DNA from 3 places in the Streptomyces angustmyceticus genome. Region 1 is predicted to be linked to each of the others. Evidence: riboswitches for the same ligand, from Rfam matches in the RefSeq annotation. Region 1 holds a riboswitch; each other region holds the start of a gene.

Region 1 (5,136 bases):
CGGGGGGTGGACCGGGGAGACGGCCATGACCTCGGCGGGGGCGCCGACGACCGGCGGTGCGCCGGGGGAGGGGAGCAGGATGACCTGGTCGGCGTACTGGACCACCCGCTCCAGGCGGTGTTCGGCCAGCAGCACCGTGGTGCCGAGGTCGTGGACGAGGCGCTGGAGGACGGAGAGGACCTCCTCGGCGGCAGCGGGATCGAGGGCCGACGTCGGCTCGTCGAGGACCAGGACCTTGGGGTGGGCGGTGAGGACCGAGCCGATCGCCACCCGCTGCATCTGGCCGCCCGAGAGGGTGGACAGGGCGCGGTCGCGCAGCTCGGCCAGGCCCAGCAGGTCCAGGGTCTCCTCGACCCGGCGCCGCATCACGTCGGGGGCGAGGCCGAGCGACTCCATGCCGTAGGCGAGTTCGTCCTCGACGGTGTCGGTGACGAAGTGCGCCCGCGGGTCCTGGCCCACGGTGCCCACGACATCGGCGAGTTCGCGCGGCCGGTGGGTGCGGGTGTCGCGGCCGTCGACGGTGACCCGGCCGTGCAGGGTCCCGCCGGTGAAGTGCGGGACCAGGCCGCAGACCGCGTTCAGGACGGTGGACTTGCCGACGCCGGACGGGCCGACCAGCAGGCACAGTTCGCCCTCGGGGACGGTCAGGTCGATGCCGTGGACGGTGGGCGCCGCGGCGTCGCCGTAGGTCACCGAGACCTGCTCGAACCGGATCACTGGGTGGGCTCCTTCGTGCGCGGATCGACAGCGGGGGCACGGCCACCGGACGCGGCCCGGTCCGTGCGGTCCGCCCCCTCCGGCCGCGGCGGCCGGTCCCCGCGCTCCGCCCGGTCCGTGCGCGGCGGGAGCGGGGCGGCGAGGGCGGGCAGCAGCCCCACGAGGACGGAGGCGGCCGGCCAGAGGGGGAGGACGGGGGCGGTGAGCGGCACCGCGGGCGGGTGCAGGGCGGCGGACGCGTAGCCGTTCGCCCAGATCATCAGGGCGGCGACGGCGATACCGGAACCCGCCACCAGCCAGGCGCGCACCCCCCACCGGTCGGGCCGGTAGCGGCTGCGCACCGACCGGCGGCCGCCCAGCCACAGCCCGGCGAGCGCCGCCGCCAGCCCGGCGAGCAGCAGCGGCAGCCCGTAGCCGCCGCCGGCCTCGCCCAGCAGCCCGTACGTCCCGGCGCAGACGCCGAGCAGCCCGCCGAGCGTGAGGACGGAGGTCAGGCGCCGTACGCCGGGCGGCACTTCGGCGCTGCGGCCGTAGCCGCGCGCGTCCATCGCCGCGGCCAGCGCCACCGAGCGCTCCAGCGCGCCCTCCAGGACCGGCAGCCCGACCTGCAGGAGCGCCCGGAACCCGCGGTCGGGGCGGCCGCGCAGCCGGCGCGCGGCACGCAGCCGCTGGACGTCGGCGACCAGATTCGGCGCGAAGGTCATCGCGACGACCACCGCGACGCCCGCCTCGTAGAGCGCGCCGGGCAGCGACTTCAGCAGCCGCGCCGGGTTCGCCAGCGCGTTGGCGGCACCCACGCAGATGAGGAGGGTGGCCAGCTTCAGGCCGTCGTACAGCGCGAAGACCATGCCCTCGGCGGTGACCCGGCCGCCGAGCCGGACACCCTTCGCCCAGTCGGGCAGCGGCACTTCGGGCAGCGTGACCAGGGTGTGCGTGCCGGGGATCGGCGAGCCGAGGACGAACGCGAAGAGCAGCCGGACGCCGATCACGAACAGCCCGACCTTGACGAACGCCCCGTACGAACGCGCCCACGGCGCATCGGTGCGGCGGGCCGCGACCACATAGCCGGCCACCCCCACCAGCAGCCCCAGCAGCAGCGGGTTCGTGGTGCGCGAGGCCGCGGTGGCCAGGCCGAGCGCCCACAGCCACCAGGCGCCGGCGTGCAGCGCGGTGGTACGGGTCGCCCGCGGGGCGCTCATCCGCGCCGGCGGCGCGCCTGCCACACCGCCGCCGCGCCCAGCACGACCACCGCCGCGCCGCCGCCGATCAGCCCGGCGGACGGGCCGCCGTCGCCCCCGCCGTCCGCCGCGCGCCCGTCCGCCGCCGTGCCCGACGACGGCGCGGGTTCCTTCGCGCCCTTCTGCCCCTTCACCTGGTCCGCGCACCCCGACGCCGGATAGCCGGCGATGGCGCACAGCAGGGCGCTGGAGTCGTAGCGCAGCGGCCGGGCGACCGCCGCCAGCGCCTCGCCCGCCGAGGCGTCCTCGGGCACCTGGGCACACTCCGTCCGGGGCTTCGGCGGCCGTTCGCCGCCGGGCGCGTCCGCCGCGGTGCCGAAGTCGACGACGACGCCGATCCGCTTGCGGCCGTCCTTCGCCGGGGTGCCGTGGCAGATCGCGTCGAAGCCGGCGGCCGCCCGCGGCTTGCCGGCCGCGGCGGAGTCGGCGCTGACGGTGAAGCGGAACCCCGCCACCTCGCCGTCGGCCGGGCGCAGCGTGGCCGGCCCCTCGGTGGCGTACGCCCAGGAGCCGCCCTTGCCGTGCCAGAAGGACCAGTAGCGGTACTCCTGCGCCTGGGCGGGTGCGGCGGCCAGGCCGGTGACCGCCCCGGCCAGCAGCGCCGCGCCGGCGATCCCGGTGCGACGCATCAGAGCCCGCTCTTCTTGCGGCTGCTCAGCAGGAAGCCGATGCCGGCGCCGATGGCGAGGCCGATGCCGATGATCCAGGGCAGACCGATGCCGCCGCCCTCGGAGTCGCCGCCGTCCTCGGCGTCCTTCTTCGCCGCGGCGGCCGGGGCGGGGCCGGTGGCGTTGAGCGCGGCCACCAGGTCGGTGCCGCCGAACGACCGCGGGTCGGTGCCGGTGGCGTGCGCGGCCAGCACCAGCTGGGCGTACGCGGCCGGGCCGCTCTGCTTCGCCCAGCCCGCCGCGTTCTTCTCCAGCCACGCCAGCGGCTTCGCCGCGGCGGCGCCGTGCCCGCCGGCCGCCAGCGCCACCACGGCGTCGGCGGTGTTGCCGACGTCGGGCTGCTTCTTCGCCCCCGGCATCGCGGAGAGCAGGTGCTGCCCGTTCTTGTCGAGCTGGGCGACGAGGTAGCCGTCGCCGCCCTCCGCGGCCCGCACCGGGTCGCCGCCCGCCTTCTTGTCCTCGTCGCCCTCGCAGCTCAGCGGCTTGACGGGGGCGGTGGCGTTCTTGCCGGCCGGTGCCACGACGAAACCCTTGCCGAGCGCGGCGGTCGCGGCGGCCGCGGTGGCGTCCGCGTTCGGGGCCGCGCCCTTGAGCTGGAAGGTGAAGGCGCCGCGCCCCTCCGCCTTCTCCTCACAGCCCAGCCGGAAGGTGAGCAGCGCGTCGTACGGCGACTTGCCGCCCTTCTTCGACGTCACCGACCGGGGCTTCTCACCGGCCGCCGTGAGCGCGCCGATGACCACGGAGGTGGAGTTGGCGTCGCTGGCCGAGCCGGGCGCCGAGCTCCAGCCGCCGTCGTCGTTCTGCACCGACTTCAGCCACGTCACGGCCTTGTGCACGGCGTCGCCGTGCCCGCCCAGCGCGGCCAGCGCCTGCACCGCGGCGGCCGTCGGGTTGGTGTCCCGCCGGGTCTTGGCGTCGCAGGGCGTGCCCGGCTCGGCCCGGTAGGCGGTGAACGCGCCGTCGGCGCACTGCTGGCCGGCCAGCCACGTCACGGCGGACGGGGCCGGGCGGATGCCCACGGTGTCCTGGGCCAGCAGCGCGAGCGACTGCCGCCAGACCCCGTCGAACTGCGGGTCGTTGGTGCCGTACAGCCCGTCGGGCAGCTTCCCGGGGGACGCGGAGTCGGCGTACGCGGCGGGGGCAGCGGCCGCGCCCAGCACCGCCACGGCCGCCAGCGCCGTGGCGGCGCGGCGCGCCAGGAAGGCGACGGAGTGCGTCAAGGGGGCCTGGTGAGCCATGGGGGCCATCGGGTCGGTGCCTCTCGGGTCGGGTCGCGGCGATGCTACGCAGCCGCGCTCGGCCGGCCACCCGCCCGCCGATCCGGGATCGGCCGCGGTGGCACCGGGCTCAGCTCCGTATACCTCGACGGTGCCGCGCACCGGCCGTCCGCGGGGGCGGGCGGCCGTGGTGGCGCGAGCCTTGGTCGTGCCCCTCGGGTGCTCCGGCTCGTACGGCCCCGCTCCGGGCCGGGGCGCGGTGCGGGCGGGCCGTCCTCACGGTTGCGGGTCAGCGCCGGATTTCCACCGGCTTCCCCCGATCGGGTACGGATGAAGTTGTCCCGCATACCTTAACCGGCGCCCGGCGGGCCACTCGCTCGCCCGTACGAACCGTGCGAGCGGTATGAGAGGTGCGAGCGGTACGGGCGAGCGCGAGCGCTCCCAGCGGTACGAGCGGTCCCAGCGGCGCGCACCGTACGAGCAGCGGAGCCGTGCCCCGGACCGCACCACGCCCGGTGCCGCCGCCCCCTCACACCGCCTGGTACCGCACCGGATCGGACCCCGCCACCCGCTCCGCCCGCCCCAGCTTCACCAGCCGGCGCAGGTGGGCCTCGGCCTCCGTGACGGCGATGGTGCGGGAGGCGTAGGGGATCTGCTCCCAGGGGCGGTTCCACTCCATGGCCGTGGAGAGCTGCCAGGGGGTGCGGGGCTCGCGGAGCAGCTCCCGCAGCTGGGAGAGCCGCGCCTCGTGGTGGGCGAGCAGCTCGCGGACGCGGCCGCCGGCGTCGGTGAAGGCGTGCTGGTGGGCGGGCAGCACCTCGGCGGGCGCGAGCCGGCCGACGCGTTCCAGGGAGGCGAGGTAGTCGCCCAGGGGGTCGAGGGCCTCGCCCCCGTCGCCCTCCGGGTCCTCGTACAGGCCGATGTGCGGGGTGATGCCGGGGAGCAGATGGTCGCCGGAGAAGAGCCGGCCGAAGCCGCCGGCCCGCCCCGACGGGTGCTCCTCCTCCAGGTGCAGGCACACATGGCCGGGGGTGTGCCCCGGTGTCCAGACGGCGCGCACCCGGCGCCCCGGCAGGTCGAGCAGCTCGCCGGGCGCGATGTCGCGGTCCGGCAGGGCGGCCCCCCGGCCGGGCGGTCTCCCGCCGCGTCCCCCGGCACGCGCCTCGCGCAGCGGCGCCAGGTGCGCGTCCGGTGCGCCCGCCGCCGCGAGCCGGGCGGTGAGGTGGTCGAGCCACTGGCCCGGTGCGGCCTCGCGGGTGCGGCGGACCACGGCGGTGTCCGCGGCGTGCATCGCGA
Region 2 (5,136 bases), 3.9 Mb from region 1:
AGCGCAGCGCGCTGGGGCACTGACCGGGCGGCCGCCCGTCACCTGCGGTCCCTGCGGGGGCCGCGGGTGCGGGTGAGCAGCAGGAAGCCGGTGGCCAGGAAGGCGACGGCCTGGCCCAGGGCCGCGAGCTTCTTGTCGGCGCTCCAGTGCGGTTCGTACATGTCCGGCAGCGGGCCGGGCGCGCCGAAGTCCACGTAGGTGTACAGGAGCAGCAGCGCGAATCCGCCGGTCGCGACGAGCCAGGCGAAGGTGTCGCCGGCCGGCCGCCGCCAGACCAGCACGAACAGGGCGGCGAGCGCGGCGAGCGCGGCCTCGACGCGGAAGAGCATGCCCTGGCCGATGGTCGCCGTGACCGCGTCGTACCGGCCGGCGAGCCGGGCGTGGACGAAGGCGTCAAGGGCCAGTCCGGCCGCCGCCAGCAGCCGTGCGGCATCGCGGACGATCCGGCCGGGCCGCCCCCGCCGCGGGGCCGAGTGGTCTGGTGCCACGGCTCCTCCAAGCCTCTCGGTGCGTGGCGGTGGCCGGGTCAGCGGACGGTGAGCGTGGCCTTCGTGTACCGGTGGGTCGTGCCGGTGCGCACCCCCTCAATAGACCGCAGACGCCGCCGCCCGGCCATCCGGGCGGCGGCGTTCGGCGTAGTGGGCGGCTGGGAACCGGCCGGGGCGTATGCGACGCGCGCCGGGCCGTGCGCCGCGGCAGCCGTTGCCCGTCAGCGGATCTCGTTCGCCGTGCGGCGGTAGGTGGAGCGGCGGTCCTCGATCCGGTCCCACCGGTCGCCGTAGACGGTCTCGGTGATGCCCGGCTCCCGCAGGAAGTCGTGCGGGAAGCCCAGCGGTACCGCGCTGCACCGGTCGAGCCGTGCCAGTGCGTCGGCGTCGAGCGTGACGTCCACGGCGGCGAGGTTGTCGCGGAGCTGGCTCTCCTTGGTGGCGGCGATGATCGGGATGATGTTGCCGGGCCGGCTGCGCAGCCAGGCCAGCGCCACCTGCGCCGGGCTCCAGCCGCCCTGCTCGGCGACCTCCAGCACCGCGGTGACGGTCTCCTCCGCGTTGTGGTCGCGCTGGTTCTCCTCGCCCACGACGTCGCGCCGGCCCGGCTCGCCGCGGCGGTACTTGCCGGTGAGCCGGCCGGCCGCGAGCGGCGCCCAGGCCAGCACGGCCAGGTCGAAGGCGCGGGCCTGCGGCAGCAGTTCGCGCTCCGGCGTCCGCTCCAGCAGGTTGTAGCGCAACTGCGAGCCCGCGAACGCGGTCCAGCCGCGCAGCTCGGCGAGGGTGTTGGCCTGCGCGATCTCCCAGGCCGGCCAGTCGGACACCCCGACGTAGAGCACCTTTCCCGACCGCACCACGTCGTCCAGCGCCCGCATCACCTCCTCCACGGGCGTGAAGTTGTCCCGTGCGTGCACCCACAGCACATCGAGGTGGTCGGTGCGCAGCCGGCCGAGGCTCTCCTCCACCGACCGGACCAGGTTCTTGCGGTGGTTGCCCGCCGCGTTCACCTCGCCCTTGCGGGTGGCGCAGGTGTACTTCGTCGCCAGCACGAAGCTGTCCCGGCGGCCTTCGAGCAGCTCCCCGAGGATCCGCTCCGAGGTGCCGTCGGTGTAGATGTTGGCGGTGTCGAGGAAGTTGCCGCCCGCCTCCGCGTAGGCGTTCAGGATGCGGCCGCTGGTGTCCTTGCCGGCGCCCCAGCCCCAGTCGTCGCCGATGGTCATGGCGCCCAGGCTCAGCTCGCTCACCCGCAGGCCGGTCCTGCCGAACAGTGTGTAACGCATGTGGTTCCCTTCGATCGGCGCAGCTCTCCGGTGGTGCGCTCACGCTAGGAGCTGGAGCGCACTCCAGCGCAAGGCGCGGCCCGGCGGCGTCCGGGTCCGGCCGGGTGGGGGGATCGGGCCGGGCGGGGCGTTGACGGCGGGGGTTAGTGTGGGCGGAGCAACTGGTTCGCCCTGCCCGCCAGGCAGGCGCGTCGCAAGAGGGAACCCGGTGGGAATCCGGGACTGCCCCGCAGCGGTGAGTGGGAACGACCGCCGTCATACGCACTGGGCCCGGCCGGGTCTGGGAAGCGACGGCCAGTAGGTGTCCGCCCTTGGCGGATGTGCCCATGAGTCCGAAGACCTGCCAGTGCCCCCGCGCGACCGCGCGGGGAGATCTCGGTGACCTCGAGGGCGGGTCGGCGGACATCGGACGGGTATCTCCGGCCTCGCAGGCGCCGGGTCCGTCCGGTTTGCCGTTCCTTCGCGCCCTCGGCCCGTCCCGGGGTCCATGGAGACATACTCGCGAAGGAGAGTTCCGTGACCAGCACGTCCGCGGCCGCGGCCGCACGCGCCACCGTGCACGGCTACCCCCGCCAGGGGCCGAACCGTGAACTGAAGAAGGCCATCGAGGGCTACTGGCAGGGCGGGGTCGGCGCCGACGCCCTGCGCGCCACCGCCGCCGAACTGCGCCGCGACACCTGGCGGCAGCTCGTCGGGGCCGGCGTCCACGAGGTGCCGACCGGCGACTTCTCGTACTACGACCACGTCCTGGACACCAGCGTGATGGTCGGCGCCGTCCCGGCCCGACACCGCGACGCGGTGGCCGCCGACCCCCTCGACGGGTACTTCGCGATGGCCCGCGGCACCCAGGACGTGGCGCCGCTGGAGATGACCAAGTGGTTCGACACCAACTACCACTACCTGGTGCCGGAGTTGGGACCCGATACGGTCTTCGCCGCGGACTCCGCCCAGCAGGTCGGTGAGCTGGCCGAGGCGCTCGCGCTCGGTGCGGCCGCCCGCCCGGTCCTCGTCGGGCCGGTCACCTACCTGCTGCTGGCCAAGCCGGCGCCCGGTGTCGCGGCCGGCTTCGATCCGCTGACGCTGCTCGACCGGCTGCTGCCCGTCTACGCCGAGGTGCTCGCCGACCTCCGGGCGGCCGGCGCCGACTGGGTGCAGCTGGACGAACCGGCCCTGGTGCAGGACCGCTCCCCCGCCGTCCTGAACGCCGCCGCCCGCGCCTACCGCGACCTCGGCACGCTCCCGGACCGCCCCCGGCTGCTGGTCGCCTCGTACTTCGACCGGCTGGGCGAGGCGCTGCCGGTGCTGGCCAAGGCCCCCGTCGAGGGGCTGGCGCTGGACTTCACCGGTGCCGCGGCCGGCAATCTGGGGGATCTGGCGGCGGTCGGCGGGCTGCCCGGCAAGCGGCTGGTGGCCGGTGTCGTGGACGGCCGCAATGTCTGGATCAACGACCACGAGAAGTCGCTGGCCACCCTGGGGACGCTCCTCGGCCTGGCCGACCGGGTCGATGTGGCGTCGTCCTGCTCGCTGCTGCACGTCCCGCTGGACGCCGCCGCCGAGCGCGACATCGACCCGCAGATCGCCCGCTGGCTGGCCTTCGCCCGGCAGAAGACCGCGGAGATCGTGACCCTGGCGCGCGGGCTGGCGCAGGGCACCGGCGCCATCGCGGCCGAACTCGTCGCCAACCGCGCCGACCTGGCGTCCCGGGCCGGTTCGGCGCTCACCCACGACCCGGCGGTGCGCGCCCGCGCCGCGGCCGTCACCGACGCCGACGGCCGCCGCTCGCAGCCGTACGCCGAGCGGGCCGCGGCCCAGCGCGCGCACCTCGGGCTGCCGCTGCTGCCGACCACCACCATCGGCTCGTTCCCGCAGACCGCCGAACTGCGCACCGCCCGCGCCGACCTGCGGGCCGGGCGGATCGACGCCGCGGGGTACGAGGAGCGCATCGCGGCCGAGATCCGGGAGGTGCTGGCCTTCCAGGAGAAGGCCGGTATCGATGTGCTGGTGCACGGCGAGCCGGAACGCAACGACATGGTCCAGTACTTCGCCGAGCGGCTCACCGGCTACCTCGCCACCCGGCACGGCTGGGTCCAGTCGTACGGCACCCGCTATGTCCGCCCGCCGGTCCTGGCCGGGGACGTCTCCCGCCCCGAGCCGATGACGGTCCGCTGGACGACGTACGCCCAGTCGCTCACCGACCGGCCGGTCAAGGGCATGCTCACCGGCCCGGTCACCATGCTCGCCTGGTCCTTCGTCCGCGACGACCAGCCGCGGGCCGAGACCGCGCGGCAGGTGGCGCTCGCCCTGCGCGACGAGGTCGACGACCTGGAGGCGGCCGGGAGTTCGGTGATCCAGGTCGACGAGCCGGCGCTGCGCGAGACGCTGCCGCTGCGGACCGCGGCGCGGGCGGCGTACCTGGCCTGGGCCACCGAGGCGTTCCGCCTGACGACCGCCGGGGTCCGCCCGGACACCCAGATCCACACACACATGTGCTACGCGGAGTTCGGCGACATCCTGGCGGCCATCGACGACCTCGACGCCGATGTCATCAGCCTGGAGGCGGCCCGCTCCCACATGCAGGCGGCCGCGGAGCTCGCCACGGCCGGCTACCCGCGCGAGGTGGGGCCCGGCGTGTACGACATCCACTCGCCGCGCGTACCGGGCGTGGCGGAGGCAACCGCCCTGCTGCGCAAGGGCCTTGACGCCATTCCGGCCGAGCGGCTGTGGGTCAACCCGGACTGCGGCCTGAAGACCCGCGGCTGGCCGGAGGTACGGGCCGCCCTGCAGAACCTGGTCGCCGCGGCCCACGAGGTCCGCGCGAGCGTGCCGGACCCGGCTTCCTGACGGCGGGCGGGGCCGGCGCCCGTGGCGGTGCCGGCCCCGCCCGTGTCCCGGGAACGCAGTGCGGGGCACCCGCCGGACCGCGGGTGCCCCGTACCGGAGGAGGCGGAGGGACGGCGTGCGCCGTCCGCCCGGCTCAGCCCGTGATGAGCGCCGGGTCGCTCACACCCGGCTCACCGTTCTCCACATGGCCGGCGAACCGGCGCAGGAAGGTGCGGTCGGTGTCGGAGACCACCGACAGGTCGTACCAGCGCTTGCTGGCGCGCAGGTCGATCTGCCGGGTGACGGTGGCGCCGGCACGGACGGGGTAGGTCTCGCTCGCCCCGCCGTAGGCGTGGGTGACGGTGAGGTGGCAGTCGGTGCTGCCGTGGTTGGTCAGGGTGAGCGCGATGCGGCCGGTCCGCGCGTCGTGGCGGGCGGTCACCTCGGGTCCGGCCTTCTTGCCGTCGCCCTTGAAGGAGCGCAGGAAGCCGTTCGGGCCGTACACCGTCAGGTCGTAAGTGCCCTTGGAGTACTGGGTGTTCCAGGTG
Region 3 (5,136 bases), 510 kb from region 1:
GTGGCGGTCCCTCCCGTGCGTACCCTCATGGCGCCCCCGGAGGCACGAACGGCAGCCCCTCCGGTACTCCCTGTTCGATCAGCCGCAGCAGCGCGGCGGTGTCCGCGTGCTCCTCGATCAGATCGCCCAGCCGGTCCAGCTGCTCCTCGCGCAGCGCCTCGAAGCAGGTGTCCGGGGCCGGGACGAACGCCCGGCCCGCGCCGGCCGCGACCCGCCGCAGGAAGGCCCGGCGGAAGCCGTCGCTCTCCAGCGAGCCGTGCCAGTGCGTGCCCCAGACCGAGCCGCTCCGGCACCCGTCGAGGAACTCCTCGTCGCCGCCGGTCACCTCGGCGACACCGTGGTGGATCTCGTAGCCGGTCACCGGCTCGCCCAGCGCCTCGCCGGCCGGCCGCGCCAGGGTCTTCTCCACCGCGAACCGCACCCGCACCGGCAGCAGCCCCAGCCCGTCGACCACGCCCGCCTTCGACTCGACGTCGTCCTCGATGCGCTCGCCCAGCATCTGGAAGCCGCCGCAGATGCCCAGCACCGGGCGGCCCTCGGCGGCCCGCCGGGCGATCGCGTCCGCCAGCCCGCGCTCGCGCAGCCACGCCAGGGCCCGGACCGTGCCCCGGGTCCCCGGCAGCACCACCAGGTCCGCGTCGGCCAGCTCCTCGGCCCGGTCCACGAACCGCACCACCACGCCCGGTTCCGCGGCCAGCGCGTCCACGTCCGTGAAGTTCGACATCAGGGGGACGGCACAGACCGCCACCCGCAGCACCTCGGCGCCGTGCGGCGGGGCCACCACGCTCTCGCGCACCGCGCCCCGCAGCGACACCCGCAGGCCGTCCTCCTCGTCGATGCCCAGGCCGTGCGAGAAGGGCAGCACGCCCAGCGTCTGCCGCCCCGTCAGGCCGCGCAGCATGTCGAGGCCAGGCTCCAGCAGCGTCACATCGCCGCGGAACTTGTTGACGAGGTACCCGGCGACCAGCGCCTGGTCCTCCTTCGACAGCAGCGCGGTGGTGCCGAAGAAGGAGGCGAACACCCCGCCGCGGTCGATGTCACCGACCACCACCGCCGGGATCCGGGCGGCCCGCGCCAGCCCCATGTTCACGATGTCGGTGCGCCGCAGGTTGATCTCGGCGGGGCTGCCGGCGCCCTCGCAGATCACCGCGTCGTGGGTGCGCCGCAGCTCCGCCAGGCAGTCGGTGACCGTGCCGAGCAACTGCTCCTGGCGCCCCTGGTGGTAGCCCTTGGCGCTGAGTTCGCCCACCGGCTTCCCCAGCAGCACCACCTGGCTGCTGCGGTCGCTGCCGGGCTTGAGCAGGACCGGGTTCATCAGCGCGCTCGGCTCCACCCGCGCCGCGGCCGCCTGCATCGCCTGGGCCCGCCCGATCTCCGCGCCCTCGCGCGTGACGAACGAGTTCAGCGACATGTTCTGGGCCTTGAACGGCGCCACCCGCACGCCCTGCCGGACCAGCCAGCGGCAGATGCCCGCCGTCACCACGCTCTTGCCGGCGTCGGACGTCGTGCCGGCCACCAACAGGCCACCGCCGACGGCACCGCCGGATGCCTCGAACCGCCCGTTCACCGGGTCCTCCTCATGCGCCGGGGCCCCGGCTGTCGTGAGCCGTGCGCGCCAGTGCGCCCACCGCCGCGCGTGTCCTCGCACCCGCGGCCCGGCGGGAGACGGACGACGGGGCCCGCCGCACCGCACCGGCCGCCAGCCGCGCCGCCACCGTCGTCACCAGCGCCAGGGCACTCACCCGGCGCGAGAGCCGCACGGCCCGTTCGATGTCGGGCACCGCGACCGGCGGCGCCCCGTCGTTGAGCACCGGCCGGTGCTCCACCCGCCCGCCGTACGCCAGCGTGCCGCCCAGCCGGACGCCCAGCGCGCCCGCGAACGACGCCTCCACGGGGCCCGCGTTGGGGCTCGGGTGCGCACCGCCGTCCGCCCGCCAGGCCCGCAGCGCACCGCGCCGGTCGGGGCCCGCGAGCACCGTGAGGGCGGCGGTCAGCCGGGAGCCGGGCCAGCCGGCGAGGTCGTCGAGCCGGGCCGAGGCCCAGCCGAAGCGGCGGTGGCGCGGCGACTTGTGCCCCACCATCGCGTCCAGGGTGTTCACCGCCCGGAACGCCACCAGGCCGGGCACGCCGCCCAGCGCGCCCCAGACCAGGGCGCCCACCACGGCGTCCGAGGTGTTCTCGGCGACCGACTCCACCACCGCGCGGGCCATCTGGGGCCCGTCCAGCGCCTGCGGGTCGCGCCCGCACAGATGGGGCAGCCGCTCCCGCGCCACGTCGAGGTCGCCCGCCGCCAGCGCCCCGCCGACGGCCCGCGCCTCCCGGCCGAGCGAGGTGCCGCCCAGCACGGCCCAGGCCGTCGCCGCGGTCAGCGCGATCCCGGCACCGTCGCGCAGGGGGGCAGGGGCGGAGCGTACGGCGCGCCGCACCAGCGCGGCACCGGCGGCGGCACCGCCCGCGCACAGCACGGTGTGCGCCGCTCCCCAGCCGCGGTGGTCGCGCCAGAGGCGGCGTTCGACGGCGGCCGCGGCCCGGCCGAAAGCGGCCACGGGATGGCCGCGCCGGGGGTCCGCCGCGATCAGGTCGCCGAGAAAGCCGAGGGCCGCGCCGCACGCATATCCCGCGTGTTCGCCGCGCACCGGATCAGACCGCCGCCAGGGCGTGTCCACGACGTGCCACGCCTCGAAGGGGCCCTGCGGCAGCGGGCAGTGGGGCTCTCGACGGGCAGCCGGGCATGGCGGTATGTCCTCACTCAGGGTCCGCGCCCTGGCTCGACGTGTCGGCGACCAGAGTCTCCTGGCTCCCCGGATCGGCGGCCCTCCGGCCTTCCAGTCCCGCGTGCGTCGGCGGACGCAGGCGAGGCGGACCGTGGCCTTCGCTGGAGGAACGCTCCCCGGTGACAGTGGCGGGACCGCGCCGGATTCGCACCGGACTTCCTCAGCTGTCGCCGAATGGCTCCGGCAGTCCACCACGTCCCGCGAATGCCCGTCAACTCACTCTTGACCTGCGACGCAGCCCTGTGGCAGGCACTGTGGCGCACGCCACAGCGTGGTGGCGGCATCACCCACGGTTGCCCGCGCACCTGATCCCGCGTCACTATCTGGTGCACGGCGGCGACGGGGCCGCCGGAAGGGGGCCGGGGGATGCCGCAGCGCGCTGACCGACATGAGATCCGCATCAGGATCACGGGCACGAACAATCCCGAACAGGACATCGAGGACCTCAAGGCGTGGCTGGAGCGCGAGCCGTGGCTGGACCGGCGCCGGCACGACTGGCTGCTGCGGCCGCGGCCCGCCGGCGGGGGCGCGGACGGGCCGGGCGACATGGCCGTCGGCGTCGACGACCTGATCCTGGTCGTCGTCGGTGCGGTGGCCGCCGAGATCACCAAGAGCCTCGGCATCGCCCTGCAGGAGTGGCTGCGACGGCGCCGGGAGGAGCGCGACACCGGCGAACGGCCCGCCGTCGCGGTCGGGGCCGGCGACGGCGACCCGCGGCCGCTCGACGAGGCGGGCCCGGACGCCGCGGCCCCCGAACACCCCGATCCCGGCAGCCCGGCGGACGGGAGCGGCAGCACCGCCGGGGACTGAGCCGGATGTCCGAATACGACGCGCGGGGCAAGGTCAACCGGGCGCTGCTGATCTGCGTCGACGACTACCGGCACCTGCCCCCGCTCCCCGCGGTGAAGGACAACGCGCAGGAACTCGAACGCGCCCTGCTCGCCCCCGGCACCGACCTGTTCACCCGCGGCGAGGTCGTCGTCTGCCGCCCCCAGGAGCCCTGGGAGGTGGAACAGGCGCTGGACGCCGTCACCCAGGAGGCCCGCGGACTGCTGCTGGTGTACTTCTCCGGCCACGGCCGGGTGGGCCGCGACGGCGGCAATCTGCAGCTGACCGTCGGCGCCTCGGAACCGCGCCACAAGACCGTCTCCTGGCAGGACATGGTGCTGCCCTACCTGGACAACGCACGCGCCGACCGGATCGTGATCGTCCTGGAGTGCTGCTACGCGGGCAACGCGAGCGAGGCCTTCTACGCCTGCCGCAAACCCACCTCGCTGCTGATGGCCGCGCAGCCCAACCGCCGCATCTTCAGCGGCGAGGAACCCACCGGCGGCAGCGTCTTCAACCGCGCCCTGGTGCGGACCCTGCAGCAGGGCGTACCCGGCAAACGGTTCGTCACCTTCGAGGACCTCGTCCGCTCCCTGCGCGACCAACTGGCCGCGGAACGCACCCCGATGGGCGACGTGTGGGAGCCGCGCTCGGCCAAGCAGAACACCGTCGACGACGTCGTGCTGTCCTTCGCCACCCCCGAGGCCCGCCCGCCGACCCCGCTGCGGATCCGGTTGCGGCGCCGCCTGAAGGCGTACGTCCGGCACTGGCCCAGGATCCTGCTGATCCTCGCGATCGTCCTCGTCCCGGCCACCAGCGGCGTCGTCCTGCTCACGCTCCCGGACCGCGAGGCGCCCTGCCCGCCCGCCCTCGAACTGCGGCTGCTCACCGCCCCCGAGGCCGAACCCGCGCTGCGCCGGGCCGCCTTCGACTACGAGATGTCCGAGGCCAACACCCGGCCGCTGAGCGGCGAGGGCGACCTCCCCGACGGCTGCCGGCGCGCCCAGATCACCGTGTACTCCGCCGCCAAGGACCAGGTCGACCAGGGCTTCGCGGCCGCCGACCGCTGGCAGGGCGAGGCCCGCGGCACCGGCGAGGACCGGCCGGGCGGCCAGGTCACCGACCCCCTCTACCGGCCGGGACCGCAGCCCGACATCTGGATCCCGGAGTCCACCGCCGACTACGACGAGGCTCGCCGCGGCATGCCCCCCAAGGGCTCCCCGGCCACCCTCCACTACACCGCCCCGGTCGCCTACACCCCCCTCGTCGTCGGCATCCCGGCGCCCCGGCGGCTGGACGACGTCGAACCGGCCGGCGCGTCCTGGCCCGAGCTGCTCACCGGCACCGACCGCGACCACCGCGACCTCAGGCTGCTGCGGCCCAGCCCCGTCCTGTCCGGCACCGGCCTGCTGCACACCCTCGGCCTCTACCTCGCCCGCGACGGCTCGGACGCCGCGTCGGCGGGCACCCCCGACCCCGCCCTCGCCCGGCAGGCCGAGGAGCGCCTCGCCGCCCCCGGCAGCCAGTACGCGGG

Evidence for each region. A riboswitch is a leader RNA that binds a small molecule or an ion and turns the genes downstream of it on or off. The one in region 1 is predicted to bind cobalamin.
Region 2: another riboswitch for cobalamin. It lies ahead of metE (5-methyltetrahydropteroyltriglutamate--homocysteine S-methyltransferase); the one in region 1 lies ahead of K7396_RS25570 (prenyltransferase/squalene oxidase repeat-containing protein).
Region 3: another riboswitch for cobalamin. It lies ahead of K7396_RS27770 (cobalamin biosynthesis protein); the one in region 1 lies ahead of K7396_RS25570 (prenyltransferase/squalene oxidase repeat-containing protein).

Annotation. Positions count from the first base shown of each region.
Region 1 is NZ_CP082945.1:5,718,029-5,723,164, forward strand. It holds gene K7396_RS25555 (ABC transporter ATP-binding protein) at 1-717, opposite strand, end outside; gene K7396_RS25560 (CbiQ family ECF transporter T component) at 714-1,916, opposite strand; gene K7396_RS25565 (SCO2322 family protein) at 1,913-2,584, opposite strand; gene K7396_RS25570 (prenyltransferase/squalene oxidase repeat-containing protein) at 2,584-3,870, opposite strand; cobalamin riboswitch at 4,088-4,214, opposite strand; gene K7396_RS25575 (MBL fold metallo-hydrolase) at 4,370-5,136, opposite strand, start outside.
Region 2 is NZ_CP082945.1:1,773,824-1,778,959, forward strand. It holds gene K7396_RS08270 (L,D-transpeptidase family protein) at 1-23, shown strand, start outside; gene K7396_RS08275 (hypothetical protein) at 39-488, opposite strand; gene K7396_RS08280 (aldo/keto reductase) at 710-1,768, opposite strand; cobalamin riboswitch at 1,914-2,130, shown strand; gene metE (5-methyltetrahydropteroyltriglutamate--homocysteine S-methyltransferase) at 2,285-4,609, shown strand; gene K7396_RS08290 (phosphocholine-specific phospholipase C) at 4,743-5,136, opposite strand, start outside.
Region 3 is NZ_CP082945.1:6,226,745-6,231,880, forward strand. It holds gene K7396_RS27765 (cobyric acid synthase) at 26-1,567, opposite strand; gene K7396_RS27770 (cobalamin biosynthesis protein) at 1,578-2,636, opposite strand; cobalamin riboswitch at 2,788-2,935, opposite strand; gene K7396_RS27775 (hypothetical protein) at 3,141-3,584, shown strand; gene K7396_RS27780 (caspase family protein) at 3,590-5,136, shown strand, end outside.